DNA from 3 places in the Staphylococcus pasteuri genome. Region 1 is predicted to be linked to each of the others. Evidence: riboswitches for the same ligand, from Rfam matches in the RefSeq annotation. Region 1 holds a riboswitch; each other region holds the start of a gene.

Region 1 (7,794 bases):
CACATGATGTTGGTACGAACGCAATACTTAAAACAATGGCAAGGCCAATATCGACAAAACATACTTTCCGGTATTTTAATGGGGTTAGCTTTATTACCTGTAACTATAGCATTTTCTTTTATTGTTCATGTTCCACCTTCAATTGGATTAATGAGTTGTGGGTTAATGATGTGTTTAATGAGTATACTGGGAAAAAGAATTGCAATGGTTTCAGGTCCAAGTAGTGGCATATCTATTATAGGTGCACCTTTAGTTAATCAATATGGCACACATTATTTATTTTTAGCAACAATAATGATGGGTGTCCTTTTAATTATATATAGCTTTTGTCATATAGATAAATTACTTAATTATATCCCTAAAACTGTTGTCATTGGCTTTATGAATGCATTGGGGATATTACTATTAACTACTCAAATTAAATATATATTCGGTGTATCATTATCTACATATATCGTTGCGTGTTTAACCTTTATAGTGATTTATCTATCTGGAAAATGGATTCAAACCATACCTGCACCATTAGTAGCTATTATCATCATTACGTTATTAACGACAATGATTCACCCACATTTACAGTATGTTCACGATTTAGCTAATATTAAATTTAAAATGCCACAATTAACATCCCTAAATTCATCAATGACAATTTTTGATTGGTTGATTATATTTAAGTATGCATTTACGATGTCAGTGATTGCAGTCATTCAAACTAATTTAACTGCGAATATGATGGATGCAATCAGTAACACAACATCTAATAAAGATAAAGAAATAAGAGGACAAGGAATTTCTAACATTATCGTAGGTATTGTCGGTGGTTATGGTTCTAGTGGGTTAGTAGGACAATCTAAATTTAATTATAAAATGGGCGCAACAACTCGGCTATCTACATTAATGACTGGTATTTTATTAGTATTATGTATGGTGTTATTAGGGCCAATAGTTGGTTTAATTCCAATGGTAGTGCTAGCTGTTGTATTAGTAACAGTTTCTCTTAATACATTCGATAGACGTACAGTGAGTCATATTAAAGAAGCGCCGATTATGCATAGTAGTATTATGTTATTAACTATCATACTTATTCTTATGACTAATAATTTAGCTATAGGTGTAATAGTGGGCACGATTATTTATTATATTATATTTTATCTCTTTAAGAAGGGTGATGTTACAAATGACTAATTATACTGATTATGTGAATTGGAGAAGGACTTTTCACCAATTTCCGGAACTATCAGAAAAGGAATATGAAACGACACAACGACTTAAACGTATTTTAGAAGCACACGACATTACCATATTAGATTTACCATTAGATACTGGATTAGTTGCTGAAGTAGGTCAAGGCGAGCAATTAATAGCTGTCAGAACAGACATAGATGCGCTACCAATTAATGAACAAGTAGAACATGAATTTACTTCTACTAATGAAGGCGTTATGCACGCTTGTGGTCATGATATACATATGGCTAGTATTTTAGGTGTGGCAACTCAATTAAAAGCACAAGAAAATGAATTAAACGGACGTGTAAGAATTATATTTCAACCTGCTGAAGAATTAGGTTATGGTGCTCGAAAAATAGTTAAAACAGGAGCATTAGATGGAGTCAAAGCGGTCTTAGGCTTTCATAATTATCCTACAATGGATATAGGCGAATTTGCTATTAAAAAAGGAGCAATTACTTCTGCTGTCGACCGATTTGAATTTAAAATTAAAGGTAAAGGGGCACATGCTGCTAAACCTGAACAAGGAAATGATCCAACTGTAGCATTAGGACAGCTTATCAATAGTCTACAAACAATTGTAAGTAGAAATTTATCTGCGTTTGATAGCGCAGTTGTTACTATTGGAGAAATTTCATGTGGGAATACATGGAACGTTATTGCAGATCATGCATATGTACAAGGAACTGTGCGATCATTTAAACCTGAACATCGAGATTATATTGAACAAAGAATGAAAGATATAGCGAGTGGCCTAGCGAAGACATTTAATATAGAAGTAGAATGCCAATATACTAGATTGCCTGGTACTGTTATTAATGATGATCAGTTAACAGAGACCGCAATTGAAGTGGCAGAAACAGTTGGTTATAATGTTTCAATTATGGACTTGCCACTGACAATCGGAGAAGATTTCTCAGGCTACACTGAAATTTATCCTGGTGTATTTGCATTTATTGGTTCAAACAGTGAATATGATTTACATCATCCTCTATTTGATCCGGATGAACGTATATTGGAAAAGGTTCCTTCATATTTTGTAGAGTTAGTTAAAAAATTACTAAATCAATAAAATTAACACAGTTGCTATTGTATTTTAAAAAGAAATCAATAGTAACTGTGTTTTTTATTAAATTAAATTTTAGAAAAATTAAAAATGATTAGAGAGTAGATATACTTGGGTATAAACAGAACATATAGATATTAGGAGATGATTTTGAAATGTCAGCACAAGATCCAAGAAATAAATTTAAAACAACTGAATATGAAAAACAAGAACAATCACTCCCTGGTTTGCAAAGTGATTTAACACCAGAGCCAGATTGTGGTGAAACATCATATATAGGTCATGACAGATTAAAAGGATTTAAAGTGTTAGTCACAGGTGGCGACTCAGCTATTGGACGTGCAGCAGCTATAGCCTATGCTAAAGAAGGTGCAGATGTCGCAATTAATTATCTTCCAAGTGAAGAGAAAGATGCACAAGAAGTTAAACACGTCATTGAAGAAGCAGGACAACAAGCAGTGCTTATCCCTGGTGATGTTAGAAATGAACAATTTAACTATGACATGGTCGCAGAAGCCTATGAACAATTAGGTGGATTGGATAATGTAACTTTAGTGGCAGGTCATCAACAATATCATGATGACATTAAAGGATTTGATACACAATCATTCGCAGAAACATTTGAAACTAACGTATACCCAATCTTTTGGACAGTTCAAAAAGCACTTGATTATTTACAACCAGGTGCATCAATTACTACAACATCATCTGTACAAGGATACAATCCAAGCCCAATATTACACGACTATGCCGCTTCAAAAGCAGCGATTATTTCACTAACTAAAAGTTTATCTGAAGAACTTGGTCCTAAAGGTATCCGAGTTAACTGCGTCGCACCTGGTCCATTCTGGTCTCCATTACAAATTACAGGAGGCCAACCACAATCTAATATTCCTGAATTTGGTCAACAAACCCCATTAGGTAGAGCAGGTCAACCAGTTGAATTATCTGGTACTTATGTTTTACTAGCTGCAGAAGAATCTAGTTATACAACTGGACAAGTGTTTGGTGTCACAGGCGGCATTCAAATAGATTAGAAATTTTAAATGGATAATTGAAATTTAAGTCGATAAAGCTAAGATGCTTTATCGACTTTTTTATGTTTAACATATAGTTTAAATTAAATAAATTCAAAATGAATTTGGAAATTAAATGCGAATAATGTATAATTACAATACAAAATAAATAATAAAATTATGTAAAGTGCTTTAACTTTAATTACAGTAATCAGAAATAATAGGGGAAAGTGATTAGTTAGTTGTATAAATATCTTTTAAATATAAAGGAGCACACTATATGAATAAAGATCAAATCATTAGATTAATTCCTTTTATTGCATTAGTTATAGGTATAAGTTTTATTCCATTCTTCCCATCATTTAAATGGTTTTTCTTTTTAGTAGTACCAATATTCGTTATTAGCAATATATTGAAGAATTTATATTTTGTAAATCGAAATATTAAACATAACAAGATATGGATTAGTCCAATCATAGATCGATTATTAGGTTGTATTGCAGGGATTTTTTATATAGGTTTTGCTTCAGTAGCTTTATTACAAAGCGCAAACCCTTGGATTGGGTTTTTACTATTATTATTAGCATCTTCATTCATTTACTTTTTAGAAACTAAATTAAAAATCGATGAACAAACGTTAAAAAAATCTAATCATGAGTATAAAGTCATTTCTGAAAAACTTGAACGTCAACTTAAAATAGTAGCCATAATCGTTACCATTATTTCTATTATAGCTATGATAATCTCACTTTATCTAAAATGGTGGATTGTCTTTGGTATAGCCGTTGGATTACTATTATTAGTAGCAATAGGATTAATTATCTATGATAAATACTTTACGACGAAATTATAATTTATGATTGACGTTATTGGAATTATCTTGTAACGTAAAATTTAAATGCAAATCACTTATCTAGAGAAGTGGAGGGACTGGCCCTATGAAGCTTCGGCAACATATAATCATGTGCCAATTCCAGAAACCAATTGAGGTTTGAAGATAAGGGGATAGTAATTGAAGGCAAACCTCTTTTCTTAAATAATTAGAAAAGAGGTATTTTTTATTAATATAGGAAGTAGGTCTAATTATGGAAAAAACTAAGAAGGGTAATGCTTGGGCGTTATTTCCTTTATTATTATTTATGTTGTTATTTTTAGGTGTAGGTATTATTTCAGGAGATTTCACCACTATGCCTTTAAATGTAGCGATTACAATAACTGTTATCGTAGCTTTGTTAATGAATCGTAAAGAAAAATTTGCTACAAAAGTTGAAGTGTTTACTAAAGGCGCAGGACATTCAAATATTATTTTGATGATGCTTATATTTATTTTGGCAGGCGCTTTCTCAACGACTACAGAGAAAATGGGAGGCGTGAGTTCAACTGTTAATCTTGGTTTGTCACTTATTCCTGAAAACTTAATCATTGTAGGTTTATTTATCATTTGTATGTTTGTTTCTATTTCTATGGGTACTTCAGTTGGAACAGTTGCAGCGATTGCGCCTGTTGGATTTGGTTTTGCACAAGCTACTGACGTATCAGCAGCACTAGCAATGGCAACAGTAGTTGGCGGTGCGATGTTCGGAGATAACCTTTCTATGATTTCAGATACAACGATTGCAGCAGTACGTACGCAACATACAAAGATGAAAGATAAATTTAAAGTCAATTTTAGAATTGTATTACCAGGTGCGATTTTAACAATTATTATTCTATTTTTATTAACGAATGGAATTTCCATGGATCATACTAAAAGTTATGATTTCCAATTAGTTAAAGTCATTCCGTACTTACTTGTACTGATATTAGCACTAGTGGGCGTTAATGTTATTATTGTTCTGATTGGTGGGACAGTTTTATCTGGAATGATTGGCCTTATCGACGGCTCTTTCGGATGGAAAGGTTTATTGAATGCAGTATCCAAAGGTATTATCGGAATGGAAGATATTGCAATGATTGCTTTACTTATTGGTGGTTTAGTCGGTCTGATACAACATAATGGCGGGATTGATTGGTTGCTCAATTTCGTTAGAGACAGAGTAAGATCTAAACGAGGCGCGGAATTAGGTATTGCTAGTTTAGTCAGTGTTGCAGATATATCAACTGCTAATAATACGATTTCAATTATTATGTCAGGACCATTAGCCAAAAATATTGCTGATGAATATGATGTTGATCCACGTAAATCAGCAAGTATATTAGATATATTTGGAGGTTGTTTCCAAGGGTTATTACCATATAGTCCACAAGTTATTTCTGCTGCTGGTGTAGCAGGCATTTCACCATTTTTACTAGTACCTTATAGTATTTATCCGATTATGTTAGGTATTTGTGGATTAATAGCAATCATCTTTGGTTATCCGAAATTAAAAAAAAGATAGCGTAAATGTTGACTAATGAATCATATTTTAATATAAATCTGAGACTAAACTAAGTCTCGGATTTTTAAATGATTGATATGAAAATAATGTTATCTTTAGTTTCTATATAGAGATGTTTAAATAATAGAGTTTAATGGTAAATTAGATTAAATGTATCAAAGATTAAGCATTTTTAAGGATAAATGTTTGGAAGTTTGAGTAAATACGTTAGAATAGAAATAAGAGTGAAAGTAGGTGACATATAGTGGCAAAGTATAATGTGGAAAATGAATATGTAGAAATTGATATTGAACGTTTATTTAAATATTCACCTGAAACTATTTATGAAGCTTGGACAAAAGAAGATATTTTAAAACAATGGTTTATGACGTCTAAACGTACTAATAAATCATTTGAAGCTGACGTTCAAGAAGGCGGTAAGTACCGCATTGTAGATAGTAGAAATGGTAAGCAAAATATTATTGAAGGTACTTATGAAGAATTAGTGATGGATGAATTTGTCAAAATGACTATTGGTATGCCTGGATTAAGTAACGAAGAAGATATTATTGAAGTTGAATTCTTCGAACGTGAATCAGGTGGCACACAAATGTTTTTCTATTACCAATCTTATATTGAACGTGAAAGAAGATTGACTAATCTTGAGTACAAACAGAAAAAGAAAGAATATCATGACTCTACAGCACATGGTTTCGAATTAATGTTTGATAAAATGAATACTGTATTAGAAGAAATTGAAGAACAAAAAAATAATTAAAAAGACGCAAGCAAATTGGTTTAACCTAAACATTTAGGTTACCGATGCTTGCGTTTTTTTATTTGAGTTCTTCTTTTTCTTTACGTTCATTGTATTTTCGAAGTAATGTTTCAAAGAAAATATGATAACTGATAAAACTAGAATAATCAGTGCCATCATTTAAATAAAAAGTATTACTAGATACATAAACATTATAATCGGCTTGCTGGGCTAATGTATTATCTTTCATCGTTGTTACTGATATAAAGTATTTTTGGCGTAATTTTAATAGCTGAGTTACTTCTTTCAGTTGAAATGTTTCGCCTGATAAAGAAATGATGAAGAACAGGTCTTGAGGCACTGTTTTGTTTAAAACCATCTTTAATTCATGAACATCATGGAGAATAATAATATTTTTGTGCATAGTTAATAAGATACGTTGTGCTTCTTCAGCCACATTCATTTGTGCTCGCCCTGTACCATATAAGTATATTGTTCCAGCCTCGTTCATTTTATTTGTTAATAACTCATAATCAATTCTATCTAAATAACTAAATGTATTTTCAATTTCTTGTCTAAAAGATTCAATAGAGTCAGATGGTAACTGATTTTTCTTTTCACTTTCAAACTTCAAAAATGATTTGAAATCACTATAACCATCAAACCCCAATTTACGCGTGAAGCGGTGAATAGTCGCATTAGATGCATGTGTGTGTTGAGATAAGTCTTGTATTTTTAAATTTTTACATAAATCTATATGGTTATTAACGAAATGTGCAATTTGCAAATCGTTGTCATTAAGTTGATTAAAATTCATATTAACTCGTTCATCTAAAATCATGATGACACCTCGTTTATTAATGTTGAAAAAATTTTCATCATATGAAAACATAATCTGATTATACAAAATACTTTCAAAATTCGTCAATGACATTGAGAGTATGTAAGCGTTTACTATATATTAGATATAAGATATTTCGGTGACACCTTGTTTATAAATACGAGGTTTGATACGAATAAAACGACATTGGGATGTGGAGGTTATTATAATGAATGCAATCAAACGATTTGGTAGCGCAATGATTGTGCCGGTATTAATGTTTGCTTTCTTTGGTATTGTCCTTGGATTTGCAACTTTATTTAAAAATCCTACTATAATGGGTGGTTTAGCAGATCAACATACGTTTTGGTTTAAATTTTGGTCAGTGATAGAATCTGGTGGTTGGGTTATTTTCAATCATATGGAAATCGTATTTGTAGTAGGATTACCACTATCATTAGCTAAAAAAGCACCAGGTCATGCCGCACTAGCAGCATTAATGGGCTATTTAATGTTTAATACATTTATCAATGCGATATTAACGCAGTGGC
Region 2 (7,794 bases), on a different contig from region 1:
ATAATTTTGAAGTAATAAATAAGTCTTCTCGTTTTAGACCTGTAGTTTCTAATCCTTCTTTAATACCTTGTCCTACTTTTTCTTCATTACTGTAAACTTTTGCTGTATCAATGCTTCTATAACCATTCTCTATAGCATGTTTAACAGCCTTAGTACAATCATCATTATTTTCGACTCTAAACGTACCTAGTCCTACTCTTGGCATTTCATGACCATTATAAAATTTAATTTTATCCATGGATTTTCACTCCTTACATATAAAAATATTTATACATTATCTATACCCTTATCCGATGATTAAAATTCAATATTATAAAAAAGCTAGTAAAGTGTCATACACCCTACTAGCTAAAATAATTAGTTAAATGATTCAATTTTATCCATAATATCTTGTAAATCATCGACGTTATATTGAATACGTCCATGGAATACAAATTTATTAAAGAATTCGTTAAGTTGTTCAGGTCCAACTAATACTTTTACATTACTATTCTGAGCATAATTTGAAATCGTTACATCATCTTCATTTTTAGGATTAAAGTATAAAATAGAAGTTGGTGTGTATTTAGTATTCAATTTATTTTGTAAATCTCCAGCTAATTGTTGTATTTGCTGAATTTTATCTGAATAGTTAACAAATGATAATGATTTTTGATCATCATTTTGATCTAATACCAATGTTTGTGGCGTAGATTTATCTAAATCTAGCGTATTAAATACTTGTTTCATAGTTGGTAACTCTGAAAATTGTGCGCCACTAATACCATTATAAACATGACCTTTTAATAATTGAGAATCAATGATGTATAAACCAGTTCGTGTTAATACGAGGTGACTAATTCTTTCAATATTATTAAATTCATTAGTTGGCAAGAAAATATTTGCCATTATATGCATATCTTCTGGGCGAATACGCTTTTCATTAACAAGACGTTCACGAATACCAATTAATCTCATGTCTGTAACATATTCACTATGATTTTTAGAGAATAATTTTAATGCATCAATTTCTCTTTCTTTACTACTTACTGTAGCTTCATAATCTTCTTTTTGTTTAGTGACTGTCTTTTTGTTTTCTATACGTTCTTTTTCTAATGTTTCCTCATGAGATGCTTTTAAGTTTTGTTCTTTTTGTTGATATTCTTCTTCAGTTTGTTTCTTTATCTTTTTCTTTTTATTTAACGTGATTAAAAATAAAACAAAAAAGATAATTGCAATCACTACTGCAACGATTAATCCTATTCCAATGGGTGAAGATAAACTCATCACATCAACGCTCCTTTTAAATTATCAATACAATCAATTATAAATCATAACTATGATATTTTCGACATTTCGTTATAATTTAATTAATTATATTTTACCTATCCCAAATATTTTAATTATTTTAGGCTTGGTTTATTGAATCTTTCAAAACGTTGACTTTATCTAATTTTTCCCAAGGTAATAAAACATCAGTACGTCCGAAATGACCAAATGCAGCAGTTTGTTTATAAATAGGTTGTTTCAACTCTAACATTTTAATAATTCCTGCAGGTCTTAAGTCAAAGTTCTCTCTAACTGCTTCTACTAATTCTGTTTCACTGACTTTACCTGTACCAAATGTATCAATTGAGATTGACACAGGTTCAGCTACACCAATAGCGTATGCAAGTTGTACTTCACATTGTTCAGCTAATTCAGCTGCAACAATATTTTTAGCAACGTATCTTGCTGCGTATGCGGCAGAACGGTCTACTTTAGTTGGATCTTTACCACTGAAGCATCCTCCACCATGTCTAGCATATCCACCATAAGTGTCAACGATAATTTTACGACCTGTTAATCCTGCATCACCTTGAGGTCCACCAATTACAAATCTTCCTGTTGGATTGATATAGAATTTTGTTTGATCATCTAGTAAATTTTCTGGAACAGTAGGATAAATGACATGTTCTTTAATGTCATTTTGAATGTCTTCTAATGTTTTATCTTCAGCATGTTGTGTTGAAACAACAATTGTATCAATACGTTTTGGTTTGTCATTTTCATCATATTCAACTGTTACTTGAACTTTACCATCTGGACGTAAATAATCTAGTATTTTATCTTTACGAACATCTGATAAACGTTTAGCTAGCTGGTGTGATAAGAAAATTGGTAAAGGCATATACGTATCTGTTTCGTTAGTTGCATAACCAAACATTAAACCTTGATCTCCTGCACCTGTTGCTTCAATTTCTTCTTCAGTAATATCATCGCGATATTCTAATGCTTTATCTACACCTTGCGCAATATCTGGTGATTGTTCATCAATTGCTGTTAATACAGCCATTGTTTGTGAATCATAACCATATTTTGCACGTGTGTAACCAATTTCTTTAATTGTTTCTCTTACTACTTTAGGGATATCAACATAAGTTGTTGTTGAAATTTCACCAGAAATTAAAGCCATACCTGTAGTTACTGTTGTTTCACATGCTACACGCGCATTAGGGTCATCTTTAAGAATTTCGTCTAAAATGGCATCGGAAACTTGATCGGCTATTTTATCCGGGTGTCCTTCAGTTACTGATTCTGACGTGAATAATCGTTTATTGTTAGTCATGTTTTGCTCCTTTTAAAAATTTATTACGATAATTCTCTTTTATTTGAGCTAAATAAAAGAGCCTTCTGCTAACTAGTATCTAGATAGAGAGAAGGCTCTTATACGTCCATTCGCTCTTATCGTTCAGACAATATAGGTCTGCAAACGGTTTGGCACCTTTCTTTTCTATACAAAAAAGAGGTTGCTGGGTTTCATTGGGTCCATGTCCCTCCACCACTCAGGATAAGAGAATCCGTTAAAATTAATACTACATAATTAGCGAATTAATGTCAATTTTAGAATTAAGTTATTTTAATGAAAATTTACGGTGGATTAATTAACTTAATATGTTATACTATTGAAATGTAAAGGCTTACATTACAACTATCTGGAGGGATTAAGTATGTCGATCGATACATACTCTGAAACTATTAAAATCAAACAATTATTAGAAAAACCATCTACACAGTTTCAATTATCTACAACTCAACTTTACAATAAAATCTTAGATAATAATGAAGGTGAACTTACTGAGTTGGGCGCTATTAATGCAAGTACCGGTAAATACACTGGGCGTTCACCTAAAGATAAGTTTATCGTTACAGAACCTTCATATAGAGATAATGTTGATTGGGGAGACGTTAATCAGCCGATAGATGAAGAAACATTTTTAAAACTTTATAACAAAGTATTAAATTATTTAGGTAAGAAAGATGAACTATACGTATTTAATGGTTACGCTGGAAGTGACAAAGATTCACGCTTAAAACTAACTGTAATTAATGAATTAGCTTGGCATAATCTTTTTGCACATAATATGTTTATACGTCCTGAATCAAAAGAAGAAGCTAAATCAATCAAATCAGACTTTACCATTGTATCAGCACCTCATTTTAAAGCTGACCCAGAAGTAGATGGTACAAAAACAGAAACTTTTGTTATCGTTTCATTCAAACATAAAGTCATTTTAATTGGTGGTACTGAATATGCTGGCGAAATGAAAAAAGGTATATTCTCAGTTATGAACTATTTATTACCAATGCAAGATATTATGAGTATGCATTGCTCAGCAAATGTTGGTAATAAAGGTGACGTAGCATTATTCTTTGGTTTATCAGGTACTGGTAAAACAACATTATCAGCTGATCCTGATAGAAAATTAATTGGAGATGACGAACACGGCTGGAATAAAAATGGTGTGTTCAATATCGAAGGAGGTTGCTACGCTAAAGCAATCAACCTTTCAAAAGAAAAAGAACCACAAATTTTCGATGCAATTAAATATGGTACCATTTTAGAAAATACTGTTGTCAAAAATGATGGCACGGTTGATTTTGATGATAATAAATTCACTGAAAACACAAGAGCGGCATACCCAATTCACCATATAGATAATATTGTATTACCTTCCAAAGCAGCTCATCCTAATACAATTATCTTTTTAACAGCGGATGCTTTTGGTGTCATTCCTCCAATTTCAAAATTAACTAAAGACCAAGCAATGTATCACTTCTTAAGTGGATTCACATCTAAATTAGCTGGTACAGAACGTGGCGTTACTGAACCAGAACCATCATTCTCTACTTGCTTTGGTGCACCATTCTTACCATTACATCCTACAGTTTATGCTGATTTATTAGGTGAATTAATTGATAAGCATGAAGTTGACGTTTACCTTGTTAACACAGGATGGACAGGGGGTAAATATGGCGTTGGTAGAAGAATAAGTTTACATTATACACGTCAAATGGTTAACCAGGCTATTTCAGGTAAATTAAAAAATGCAGAATATACTAAAGATGCTTCATTTGGATTAAATATTCCAGTGGAAGTAGAAGATGTTCCTAAAACTATCTTAAATCCAATTAATGCATGGAGTGACCCTGAAAAATATAAAGCACAAGCTAATGACTTAATTCAACGTTTTGAAGAAAACTTCAAAAAATTCGGCTCTGAAGTAGAACATATTTCAGATAAAGGTGCATTTAATAAATAATGGTAAAAAGCGCGACAGAAAATTCATTCTGTTGCGCTTTCGTTATCTTTATCATTTTCAATTTGATTCATCCATTGATGAATATATTCAAGTGTTTCTTTCAAAGCAAATGGGCGTGGTACATGTCCTTCTTTCATTTGATAAAAAGTATCAAAGTTTGCTCCAATCTCATTTAAGCGTCGTTCTAAATAATAAGCTTGATGTATACCAACTTGCTTATCATTTCCACCATGAACAATAAGTATTGGCGGACTTTGTGGCGTAATATTATGTATTGCCTCTCTATCAGTATAATTTTGAGCATCTTTAATAGGATGTCCAACCATTCGTCTTAACATCCCTCTTAAATCAACACGTTCCTCATACATTAAATAAATATCAGATACCCCACCCCATATAATATAACTATTTACAGGTAAGTCTTGAAAAGTTAATAATCCTTGTAAACCACCACGTGAAAAACCAATCATATGAATAAAGGCTTGTGGATGCTTTGAATACAGTAAACGAATGAGCTCAGTGACATCATTTAAATCTCCACGATAAAATTCATCTTTGCCTTCACTACCATTGTTACCTCTATAATATGGACCTACAACTAGAGTTTCATCATTAGCAAACTGCATTAGCCTTGCAGCTCTGACACGCCCTACTTGTCCTTTACCACCTCGCAAATAGATAACAATGCGTTTTACTTTTTTATAAGGTGTCATCATTAAAGCTTTGACATTAAGATGATCAACTTGATAGGTTATTTCATCAAAATGATGTGTCCTCATCTCTATTGGCATTTTTTTAACTTTAATAAAATCCAAGTGTCTTCACCCTTTCATAACAATGCAAGATAGCATCATCTTTAAGTAAAAAGCTTTTTTTATTATCGGGAATTGATTCAACTGATTGAAATAAACATGGACCATCTGTTTCTAGATAGTCAGATTGTTCTTTTAGCGTATCAACTTGTATAAAATATACATCTTTCACAAAATCTATATTACTATTTGTTTCAACTTTATATTGTGCTATATATTTAATATCGATAGCATGAGCACCAGTTTCTTCATACAATTCTCTCCGTATAGCATCAATACTAGTTTCATTGAGTTCTCTTTTGCCACCAGGAAATTCAATACCTCTAATTTTATGACAAGTAAACAATAATTGATGTTGATATACTGGAATAGCAAGTACATGATTACCCGTAGGAACATCTTTATTTGTTTTATATGTTAGGTGTACCTCTCTTTGGTCTTTATCTAAAAACTTCATGTACATCACATCCCTTTATAATATGTTAAAATACCTATATTCTAAAATTTGCTCGGAGGCATTATTATGAAAAAATTATTTCTTGCCTTAATACATTTTTATCAACGTTTTATCTCGCCATTAACGCCACCAACGTGTCGATTCTATCCAACATGTTCAGAATATACACGAGAAGCGATACAATATCATGGTGCATTCAAAGGATTATACTTAGGCATACGTCGAATATTAAAATGTCATCCTTTACACAAAGGTGGATACGATCCAGTGCCACTTGCAAAAAACAAATCGAAATCACATCATGCTAAACACAATCATCATTAATACATTCTAATTTTGTACGATTAACTACAGGGGGATTGAATTCTATCATTCCCTCTTTTAATATACCTTCATTTTCTACAAAATCATTTTCAAAATAATAACCCATTGGTGTCACATCTCCAGGATAATCCCCATGTTGAGCTAACATTGCAGTAAAATATCGGCTTAACCCATATTCATACATACCACCAATCACAACTTTCACCCCTTCTTTATGAAGGGTTTGTATTGCATCTAATACTCGATCAATACCACCAAGTCTAAATGGTTTCAATATAACTACCTCTATTGGATATTCAGATATAATATTTTTGATTTCTTGAGTGGAAGTGGCCTTTTCATCAAGAGCAATAGGTGGATAAGGTTTTCCATTAATGCGTTTGATATCATCTAATGATTGAAATGGTTCTTCAATATAAAGAATATCATGGTCTATATTTTCTATAATAGATTGATATTGTGTCAGATTAAGGGATTCATTGGCATCTATAGCCAAATCAAAACTAAAACTAAGTGATTGTAAATTATCGATGTCTGAAATTAATTGATTTGAATACTTTAATTTAATTCGCTTAGGTTGTGTTTGAGCCAAACGATTTAATTGTATTTCAGTCATACCGTTTACAGTTGCACCATACGGAACTTTAAATGATTCAAGTTTATAATATTTTTGATAGATAGCCATCATAATTGTACATCTTGCTGCTGGATAATCATTTAAAAGCTCGAGTGATGATTGCCATTCTTTAAAAGTTGACATTTCTTTATTCTTTATACGATCATACCATTGTTTAATGTTTTCTTTTACGGAATCAATAGTTTCATTATCATACCATTGTGTTTGAAATGCATTACATTCTCCAAAATATGCATCCCCGTGATTATCAATGAATTCAATGACTAATGTTTTTCTTGTTTCTAATTTTACTTTAGGCGTTACAATTGGTGATTTAAAAGACTGATTATATAAGTAAAAATTTAATTGATTAATAATCATTTTTTTCTTCCTTTTGTATCATTTTATTTCTTTGGAGTTTACCTGTAGAAGTATATGGCAATTCTTCAACTTGATAAAAAGACTTTGGTACTTTGTACTTTGCTAAATGATCCAACATATATTGTCTTAATTCGATTTCATTAATTTTTGTATCGGCAATATAATATAATATAGGTACTTGTCCCCACGTATCATCTGATTGACCAATACAAACAGCATCTTCAATGTTTGGATAATATTTAGCTATAGATTCAATTTGATAAGGATATATATTTTCGCCACCACTGATAATTAAATCCTTACGTCGATCATAAATCATAACAAAACCATCTTCATCTATTTCAGCTATATCCCCTGTTTTGAAAAAGCCATCTTCAAATGTATCTGTTAAATTAACAGGATATAAATAGCCATTCATTACGTTGTTTCCTTTAATTAATAATTCACCATGTCCATTTTGATTAGGTTGCTTAATTTTCACTTCTACATTATCACTAGGCACCCCTACAGTATCATAACGTTGTGCTAACATATCTGGCGTTGCTGTTAAAAATTGTGAACACGTTTCAGTCATACCAAATGAATTATAAATAGGTAGTTTGTAGTTTAAAGCTTGTTGAATTAAATTTGCTGATAGCTTTG
Region 3 (7,794 bases), on a different contig from region 1:
TTGCTGAAATGCGTCAATTAGGTGATGATATTAAAGAATATGATACACAATTAAATGAAATTGATAATAAAATGACTGACATTCTTGTCCGTATTCCTAACCTTATCAATGATGATGTACCTCAAGGTGATTCAGATGAAGAAAATATTGAAGTTAAAAAATGGGGTACACCACGTGAATTTGATTTTGAAGCTAAAGCTCACTGGGATATCGTAGAAGATCTTAAAATGGCTGATTTTGATCGTGCTGCTAAAATCTCTGGTGCACGTTTCGTATACTTAACAAGAGATGGCGCACAATTAGAACGTGCTTTAATGAACTATATGATTACTAAACATACAACTCAACATGGTTACACTGAAATGATGGTTCCTCAATTAGTTAACTCTGATACTATGTTTGGTACAGGACAATTACCTAAATTCGAAGAAGACTTATTTAAAGTAGAAAAAGAAGGATTATACACAATCCCAACTGCTGAAGTACCTTTAACTAACTTCTACCGTGATGAAATTATTCAACCAGGTGTATTACCTGAAAAATTCACTGGACAATCTGCATGTTTCCGTAGTGAAGCGGGTTCAGCTGGTAGAGATACAAGAGGTTTAATTCGTTTACACCAATTCGATAAAGTTGAAATGGTACGTTTCGAAAAACCTGAAGATTCTTGGGATGCTTTAGAAGAAATGACATCAAACGCTGAAGCTATCTTAGAAGAATTAGGTTTACCATACCGTCGTGTGATTCTTTGTACTGGAGATATCGGATTCAGTGCTAGTAAAACATATGACTTAGAAGTATGGTTACCAAGCTACAATGATTACAAAGAAATTAGTTCTTGCTCAAACTGTACTGATTTCCAAGCACGTCGTGCAAATATCCGTTTCAAACGTGATAATGCAGCTAAACCTGAATTAGCGCATACGTTAAATGGTAGTGGTTTAGCTGTAGGTCGTACATTCGCAGCAATCGTTGAGAACTACCAAAATGAAGATGGTACTGTAACAATCCCTGAAGCCTTAGTACCATTCATGGGTGGTAAAACTCACATTCAAAAGCCAACTAAATAATAAGATTGTTTGCGAATAAATAGTAAACATGCGTGGTAATGAAGAGCCATCATTGCCACGTATTTTTTTATGCCATTTTATATATGAAGCAGGGTAGGGGAGCATTAAATTTAAAAAAATATCTGTAATTATATGCGGGTAAGTCTAAATATTTATTGAAAATTCTGTCATATATTAAACGTTGTAATGACAACGGTTTTAAACGGAAGTTTGTCTAACGTCACACATACAGTAGTCTAAAAATATTGCCGTTTTGTGAATTGTATATTAGACTTGAATTTATTATTTACGATCTTATAAATAGAATGAAAAAGGGGGCGACACATACATATATGACACATCTCACATTTAGACAAGGCGTGAAAGAATGTATTCCAACTTTATTTGGATATGCAGGCGTAGGTATTTCGTTTGGAATTGTTGCCGCATCTCAAAAGTTTAGTTTGTTAGAAATTATTTTACTTTGTTTAATTATTTATGCAGGTGCTGCTCAATTTATTATTTGTGCTTTAGTAATTGCAGGTACACCTATAACTGCGATAGTATTAACAACATTTATTGTGAATTCACGCATGTTTCTATTGAGTATGACTTTAGCGCCCAATTATAAATCTTATAGTTTATGGAATAGAGTTGGTTTAGGGTCACTCGTAACCGATGAAACATTTGGTGTTGCCATCACGCCGTATTTAAAGGGAGAATCAATTAATGATCGATGGTTACATGGATTAAATATTACTGCATATTTATTTTGGACATTTTCATGTGTGGTTGGGGCGCTCTTTGGAAAATATATTTCAAACCCAGAAATGTTAGGATTAGACTTTGCTATTACTGCTATGTTCGTCTTCTTAGGTATCGCTCAATTTGAATCGGTTAAGAAATCTAAAATTAATATTTATCTTGTTTTAATTTTATTCGTTATTGTGATGATGCTAGCGTTAAGCTTTGTTATGCCATCATATGTAGCGATTATTATTTCAGCAGTGGTCGCTTCTGCACTTGGGGTGGTGATGGATAGATGATGACAGATACGCATATGTTAGTTGTAATCATATTATGTGGTGTAGTTACACTATTGGTTAGAATTATTCCATTTATGATGATTTCACGAGTTAGTTTGCCAGATGTTGTGATACGATGGCTTTCATTTATTCCTATTACACTTTTTACAGCACTCGTTTTAGACGGCATCATTCAACAACATGAGGGTAGTGTAGGATACACTTTAAATATTCCATTCATTATTGCTCTTATACCTACAGTACTTTTAGCAATTTTAACGAGAAGTCTAACTTGGACTATTTTAGGTGGTATTGTCTTTATAGCGATTTTAAGATATTTTATTTAACATTTTCTTCGTATCATATTGAATTTCAAATTCGAGTTAGTTAAACTTTAAGTAATTAGAATATTTTGATAATTATCGTTTTTCTTAAAAACTTAATCATAAAACCTTATTCAGAGAAGTTGAGGGACTTGGCCCGTAGACGCTTCAGCAACCGGCTACAAATATTAAGAGTACGGTGCTAAAACCAACGATTACTCGAATGATAAGTACTGAACCGCTTCTTACTTTTCAAAGAGTAAGAAGCTTTTTTATTTAAAGGAGGATGGATTGATATATGTCGAATTATATTGTTGATACATTACATTTAGGCGAATTCACGACTGAGTCAGGAGAAACAATACAAGATTTGAAACTAAGATATGAACATGTAGGTTATCCTGGACAACCATTAGCACTAATCTGTCATGCGCTAACTGGTAATCATTTAACATATGGTACTAATGACAATCCAGGTTGGTGGCGTGAAATTATTGATGGTGGATATATGCCAATTAATGATTATCAATTTTTAACATTTAACGTCATTGGCAGTCCGTTTGGTTCAAGTTCAAAATTTAACGATAAGCACTTTCCTAATCATTTAACATTAAGAGATATAGTTCGTGCCCTTGAAAAAGGGATAGCAGCATTAGGATTTAATAAAATTGATATATTGATTGGTGGAAGCTTAGGTGGTATGCAAGCGTTAGAATTTCTTTATAATCAACGTTTTCCAGTGAATAAAGCGGTCATACTAGCCGCTACTGAAAAAACGTCATCATATAGTCGAGCATTTAATGAAATTGCAAGACAAGCCATTCATATCGGAGGCAAGGAAGGTTTAAGTATTGCTCGTCAATTAGGATTCTTAACTTATCGTTCTTCGAAAAGTTATGATCAGCGATTCACTCCAGAAGAAGTTGTCAATTACCAACAACATCAAGGAGATAAATTCAAAGAATCATTTGATTTATCATGCTATTTAACACTGCTAGATGTCTTAGATAGTCATAATATTGATAGAGGTAGAGATGATGTTGATGAAGTGTTCAAATCACTAGATACTAAAGTCTTAACAATGGGATTTATTGATGATTTATTATACCCTGACGACCAAGTGTTAGCTGCCGGGCAACGATTTAAATATCATCGTCACATTTTCGTACCAGATAATGTTGGACATGATGGCTTTTTACTAAACTTTGAAACTTGGGCACCTAATCTATATTACTTTTTAAATTTAAAACAAATAAGACGTTAGTTAACTAACTTGAAGTAGTAATTAGAATAAATATTTTTAATAGGAAGCATGCGAGAAATCACCCTTCGTAAATGACTATAGTACTTTATTGTTTATTTTTTTCAAAGAGGTTAAAATAGTAGTTATAGTCAAAAAAAGTATGGGAGTGGCGTGTGTGTTTTCAAAAATACAACCTAAAGCAACTATTATAGGGACTTTAGTATTAGCAATAGTAGCTTTAGTAACACATGTATTACCTATTCTCGGCTTAATTTTATGTTTATTTGCAACAATCCCAGGTGTCGTGTTATGGAATAAATCTATTCAATCATTTGGAATTAGTGCTTTAGTAACAGTTATAATTACAACCTTATTAGGTAATACATTCGTCTTAAGTATCATGGTTCTAGTGATTTTAACAAGTTTAATCATTGGACAATTACTTAAGGAAAGAGCAACAAAAGAAAGAATTTTATATGTAACAACGGTATCTCTAAGCTTAATGACATTGATAGGATTCATGTTATTACAAGTATTTGAAAAAATACCAAGAGCAACCGCATTAGTTAACCCTGTTAAAGAAACCGTACATAACGTTTTATTAACAAGTGGAGCAAATGCTGATTATAGACAGATGCTTGAAGAAAGCATCCGCAAAATGACGGTCCAACTCCCAAGTTATCTCATTATTATCGTTTTCCTTATCGTTTTAATTAATCTGATTATAACATTTCCAATCCTACGTAAATTCAAAGTAGCGACGCCTATATTCAAGCCATTATTTGCTTGGCAAATGAATCGTACGCTATTAACAATCTATATTATTGATTTAATTTGCGTGATGTTTGCGACTCAACCAAATACTTTCCAGAGTATCGTTTTGAACTTTGAAGTTGTGTTATCATTAGTGATGTACATTCAAGGGATGAGCGTCATTCATTTCTTCGGGAAAGCGAAACGATTACCGAATGTAGTAACAGTTATATTAATGATTTTAGGAACATTATTAACACCTATGACACACATTGTAGGATTAATTGGTGTCATTGATTTATGTATTAATTTAAAACAACTAATGAATAACAATAATAATAAAAAGTGATGAGAGGTGGAAAAATGAACCGTCAATCCACTAAAAAAGCTTTGCTCATACCTTTTATTGTAATGGCATTAACAGCCATTGCCTTAGTCGTCGTTTGGTTTATATTTAACCAAATTATCGCAGGTATAGCGGCAGGAGTACTACTAGTGATGTTGATTGCTAGTGGATTCTTGTTGAGACAAGCTTTTATGAAAATGGACAATTACGTGGATGATTTAAGTGGCCATATTACAACGAGTAGTAATAAGGCAATTAAACACTTGCCAATCGGGATGATTGTATTAGATGAAAATGACCATATTGAATGGGTTAACCAATTTATGTCTGAACATCTAACAACAAACGTGATTTCAGAATCGGTTAATGAAGTATTTCCCAATATTTTAAAGCAATTAGAGAAAGTTCAAGAAATTGAAATTGAACACGAAAATTATCATTTCAGAGTACGTTATTCTGATAATGAACATTGTTTATACTTCTTTAATATTACAGAAGAGGTACAAACAAATCAGTTATATGAAGATTCTAAACCAATTATCATGACATTATTCTTAGATAACTACGATGAAATCACACAAAATATGAACGATACACAACGTTCTGAAATTAACTCTATGGTTACACGAGTAATCAGCAGATGGACTTCAGAATATGGTATCTTCTTTAAACGTTATAATTCAGATCAATTCGTAGCATATTTAAACCAAAAGATTTTAGCAGAAATTGAAAACTCAAATTTCAATATTCTAAGTCAATTACGTGAAAAAAGTGTCGGCTACCGCGCCCAGCTTACATTAAGTATAGGTGTTGGTGAAGGTACTGAAAATCTTATTGACCTTGGTGAATTATCACAATCAGGCTTAGACTTAGCATTAGGCCGTGGTGGTGACCAAGTTGCTATTAAAAATATGAACGGTAACGTACGTTTCTATGGTGGTAAAACTGACCCAATGGAAAAACGTACACGTGTAAGAGCGCGAGTTATTTCACATGCATTAAAAGATATCTTAACTGAAGGCGATAAAGTTATCGTTATGGGACATAAACGACCAGACTTAGACGCTATAGGCGCAGCAATCGGTGTATCTAGATTTGCATTAATGAATAACTTAGAATCATATGTTGTGTTAAATGAATCAGATATCGACCCAACATTGCGTCGTGTTATGGATGAAATTGACAAGAAACCAGAACTTAAAGAACGTTTCATTACGTCAGATGATGCATGGGACATGATGACTTCGAAAACAACAGTCGTTGTCGTTGATACACATAAACCAGAAATGGTTTTAGATGAAAATGTATTAAACAAAGCTAACCGTAAAGTAGTCATTGATCACCATAGACGAGGCGAAAGCTTTATTTCTAATCCTTTATTGGTATATATGGAACCTTACGCAAGTTCAACAGCAGAACTTGTAACAGAGTTATTAGAATATCAACCAACAGAACAACGCTTAACAAGACTTGAATCAACAGTAATGTATGCTGGTATTATTGTCGATACACGTAACTTTACATTACGTACAGGTTCAAGAACGTTTGATGCGGCAAGCTATTTACGTGCTCATGGTGCAGATACAATCTTAACGCAACACTTCTTAAAAGATGATGTCGATACGTACATTAATCGTTCTGAATTAATTAGAACAGTAGAAGTACAAGATAATGGCGTTGCAATTGCCCATGGATCTGACGATAAGATTTATCATCCTGTTACAGTTGCACAAGCAGCCGATGAGTTGTTAAGTTTAGAAGGTATAGAAGCTTCTTATGTAGTCGCGAAACGTGAAGATAATTTAGTTGGTATATCTGCCCGTTCATTAGGTGCTGTTAACGTTCAGTTAACTATGGAAGCCTTAGGTGGCGGTGGACACTTAACTAACGCAGCGACTCAATTAAAAGGTGTCTCAGTTGAAGAGGCTATCGCACAATTACAACAAGCTATAACAGAACAAATGAGTAGGAGTGAAAACGCATGAAAGTAATTTTTACACAAGATGTTAAAGGTAAAGGTAAAAAAGGCGAAGTTAAAGATGTACCAGTAGGTTATGCAAATAATTTCTTATTAAAAAATAATTACGCTGTAGAAGCGACTCCTGGTAACTTAAAACAATTAGAACAACAAAATAAACGTGCTGAAGCAGATAGACAACAAGAGATTGAAGATGCTAAAGCATTAAAAGAAAAATTAGCAAATATCGAAGTTGAAGTATCTGCTAAAACTGGTGAAGGCGGCAAATTATTTGGTTCAGTAAGTACGAAACAAATTGCTCAAGCACTTAAAGATCAACATGATATTAAACTTGATAAACGTAAAATGGATTTACCACAAGGTATCCACACATTAGGTTATACAAACGTACCTGTTAAATTAGATAAAGAAGTTGAAGGTACAATTCGTGTGCATACAGTAGAACAATAAGATGGATTGAAATAGAGGTGTGATCAATAATGGATAATATGTACGAGCAAAATCAAATGCCACATAGCAACGAAGCCGAACAATCTGTCTTAGGTGCCATTATTATTGATCCAGAATTGATTAATACAACTCAGGAAGTGTTACTTCCTGAGTCATTTTATAGAGGCGCCCATCAACACATTTTCCGTGCGATGATGCACTTAAATGAAGATAACAAAGAAATTGATGTTGTGACGTTGATGGATCAACTTACAACTGAAGGAAGTTTAAGTGAAGCGGGTGGTCCGCAATATCTTGCAGAATTATCTACAAACGTACCTACTACAAGAAACGTTCAGTATTATACGGATATCGTATTCAAACACGCGCTTAAACGTAAGTTAATTCAAACTGCAGATAGTATTGCTAATGATGGATATAATGATGAATTAGAATTAGATACTATTTTAAGTGATGCGGAACGACGTATTTTAGAATTGTCATCCACACGTGAGAGTGATGGCTTTCAAGATATTAGAGACGTATTAGGTAAAGTGTATGAAACTGCGGAAGAACTCGATCAAAATAGTGGTCAAACACCAGGTATACCAACAGGCTACCGTGATTTAGACCAAATGACAGCAGGAT

Evidence for each region. Region 1 has a riboswitch for S-adenosylmethionine ahead of Q4528_RS11925 (Na+/H+ antiporter NhaC family protein). Riboswitches for the same ligand answer to the same signal wherever they lie in the genome.
Region 2: another riboswitch for S-adenosylmethionine. It lies ahead of metK (methionine adenosyltransferase); the one in region 1 lies ahead of Q4528_RS11925 (Na+/H+ antiporter NhaC family protein).
Region 3: another riboswitch for S-adenosylmethionine. It lies ahead of metX (homoserine O-acetyltransferase MetX); the one in region 1 lies ahead of Q4528_RS11925 (Na+/H+ antiporter NhaC family protein).

The regions. Positions count from the first base shown of each region.
Region 1 covers NZ_JAUOQO010000014.1:1,368-9,161, reverse strand. Annotated here, with positions in the region: gene Q4528_RS11945 (SulP family inorganic anion transporter) at 4-1,185, shown strand; gene Q4528_RS11940 (amidohydrolase) at 1,178-2,299, shown strand; gene Q4528_RS11935 (SDR family oxidoreductase) at 2,449-3,330, shown strand; gene Q4528_RS11930 (hypothetical protein) at 3,590-4,162, shown strand; SAM riboswitch class I at 4,216-4,313, shown strand; gene Q4528_RS11925 (Na+/H+ antiporter NhaC family protein) at 4,395-5,687, shown strand; gene Q4528_RS11920 (SRPBCC family protein) at 5,932-6,444, shown strand; gene Q4528_RS11915 (MurR/RpiR family transcriptional regulator) at 6,503-7,264, opposite strand; gene Q4528_RS11910 (alpha-glucoside-specific PTS transporter subunit IIBC) at 7,473-7,794, shown strand, end outside.
Region 2 covers NZ_JAUOQO010000009.1:33,765-41,558, reverse strand. Annotated here, with positions in the region: gene Q4528_RS10485 (aldo/keto reductase) at 1-238, opposite strand, end outside; gene Q4528_RS10480 (nuclease-related domain-containing protein) at 358-1,266, opposite strand; gene metK (methionine adenosyltransferase) at 1,388-2,587, opposite strand; SAM riboswitch class I at 2,701-2,816, opposite strand; gene pckA (phosphoenolpyruvate carboxykinase (ATP)) at 2,970-4,562, shown strand; gene Q4528_RS10465 (alpha/beta hydrolase family protein) at 4,586-5,377, opposite strand; gene ytkD (RNA deprotection pyrophosphohydrolase) at 5,364-5,831, opposite strand; gene yidD (membrane protein insertion efficiency factor YidD) at 5,898-6,155, shown strand; gene menC (o-succinylbenzoate synthase) at 6,136-7,152, opposite strand; gene menE (o-succinylbenzoate--CoA ligase) at 7,142-7,794, opposite strand, start outside.
Region 3 covers NZ_JAUOQO010000004.1:118,273-126,066, reverse strand. Annotated here, with positions in the region: gene serS (serine--tRNA ligase) at 1-1,070, shown strand, start outside; gene Q4528_RS05615 (AzlC family ABC transporter permease) at 1,403-2,095, shown strand; gene Q4528_RS05610 (branched-chain amino acid transport AzlD family protein) at 2,092-2,421, shown strand; SAM riboswitch class I at 2,525-2,630, shown strand; gene metX (homoserine O-acetyltransferase MetX) at 2,696-3,661, shown strand; gene Q4528_RS05600 (YybS family protein) at 3,801-4,742, shown strand; gene Q4528_RS05595 (DHH family phosphoesterase) at 4,757-6,724, shown strand; gene rplI (50S ribosomal protein L9) at 6,721-7,167, shown strand; gene dnaB (replicative DNA helicase) at 7,197-7,794, shown strand, end outside.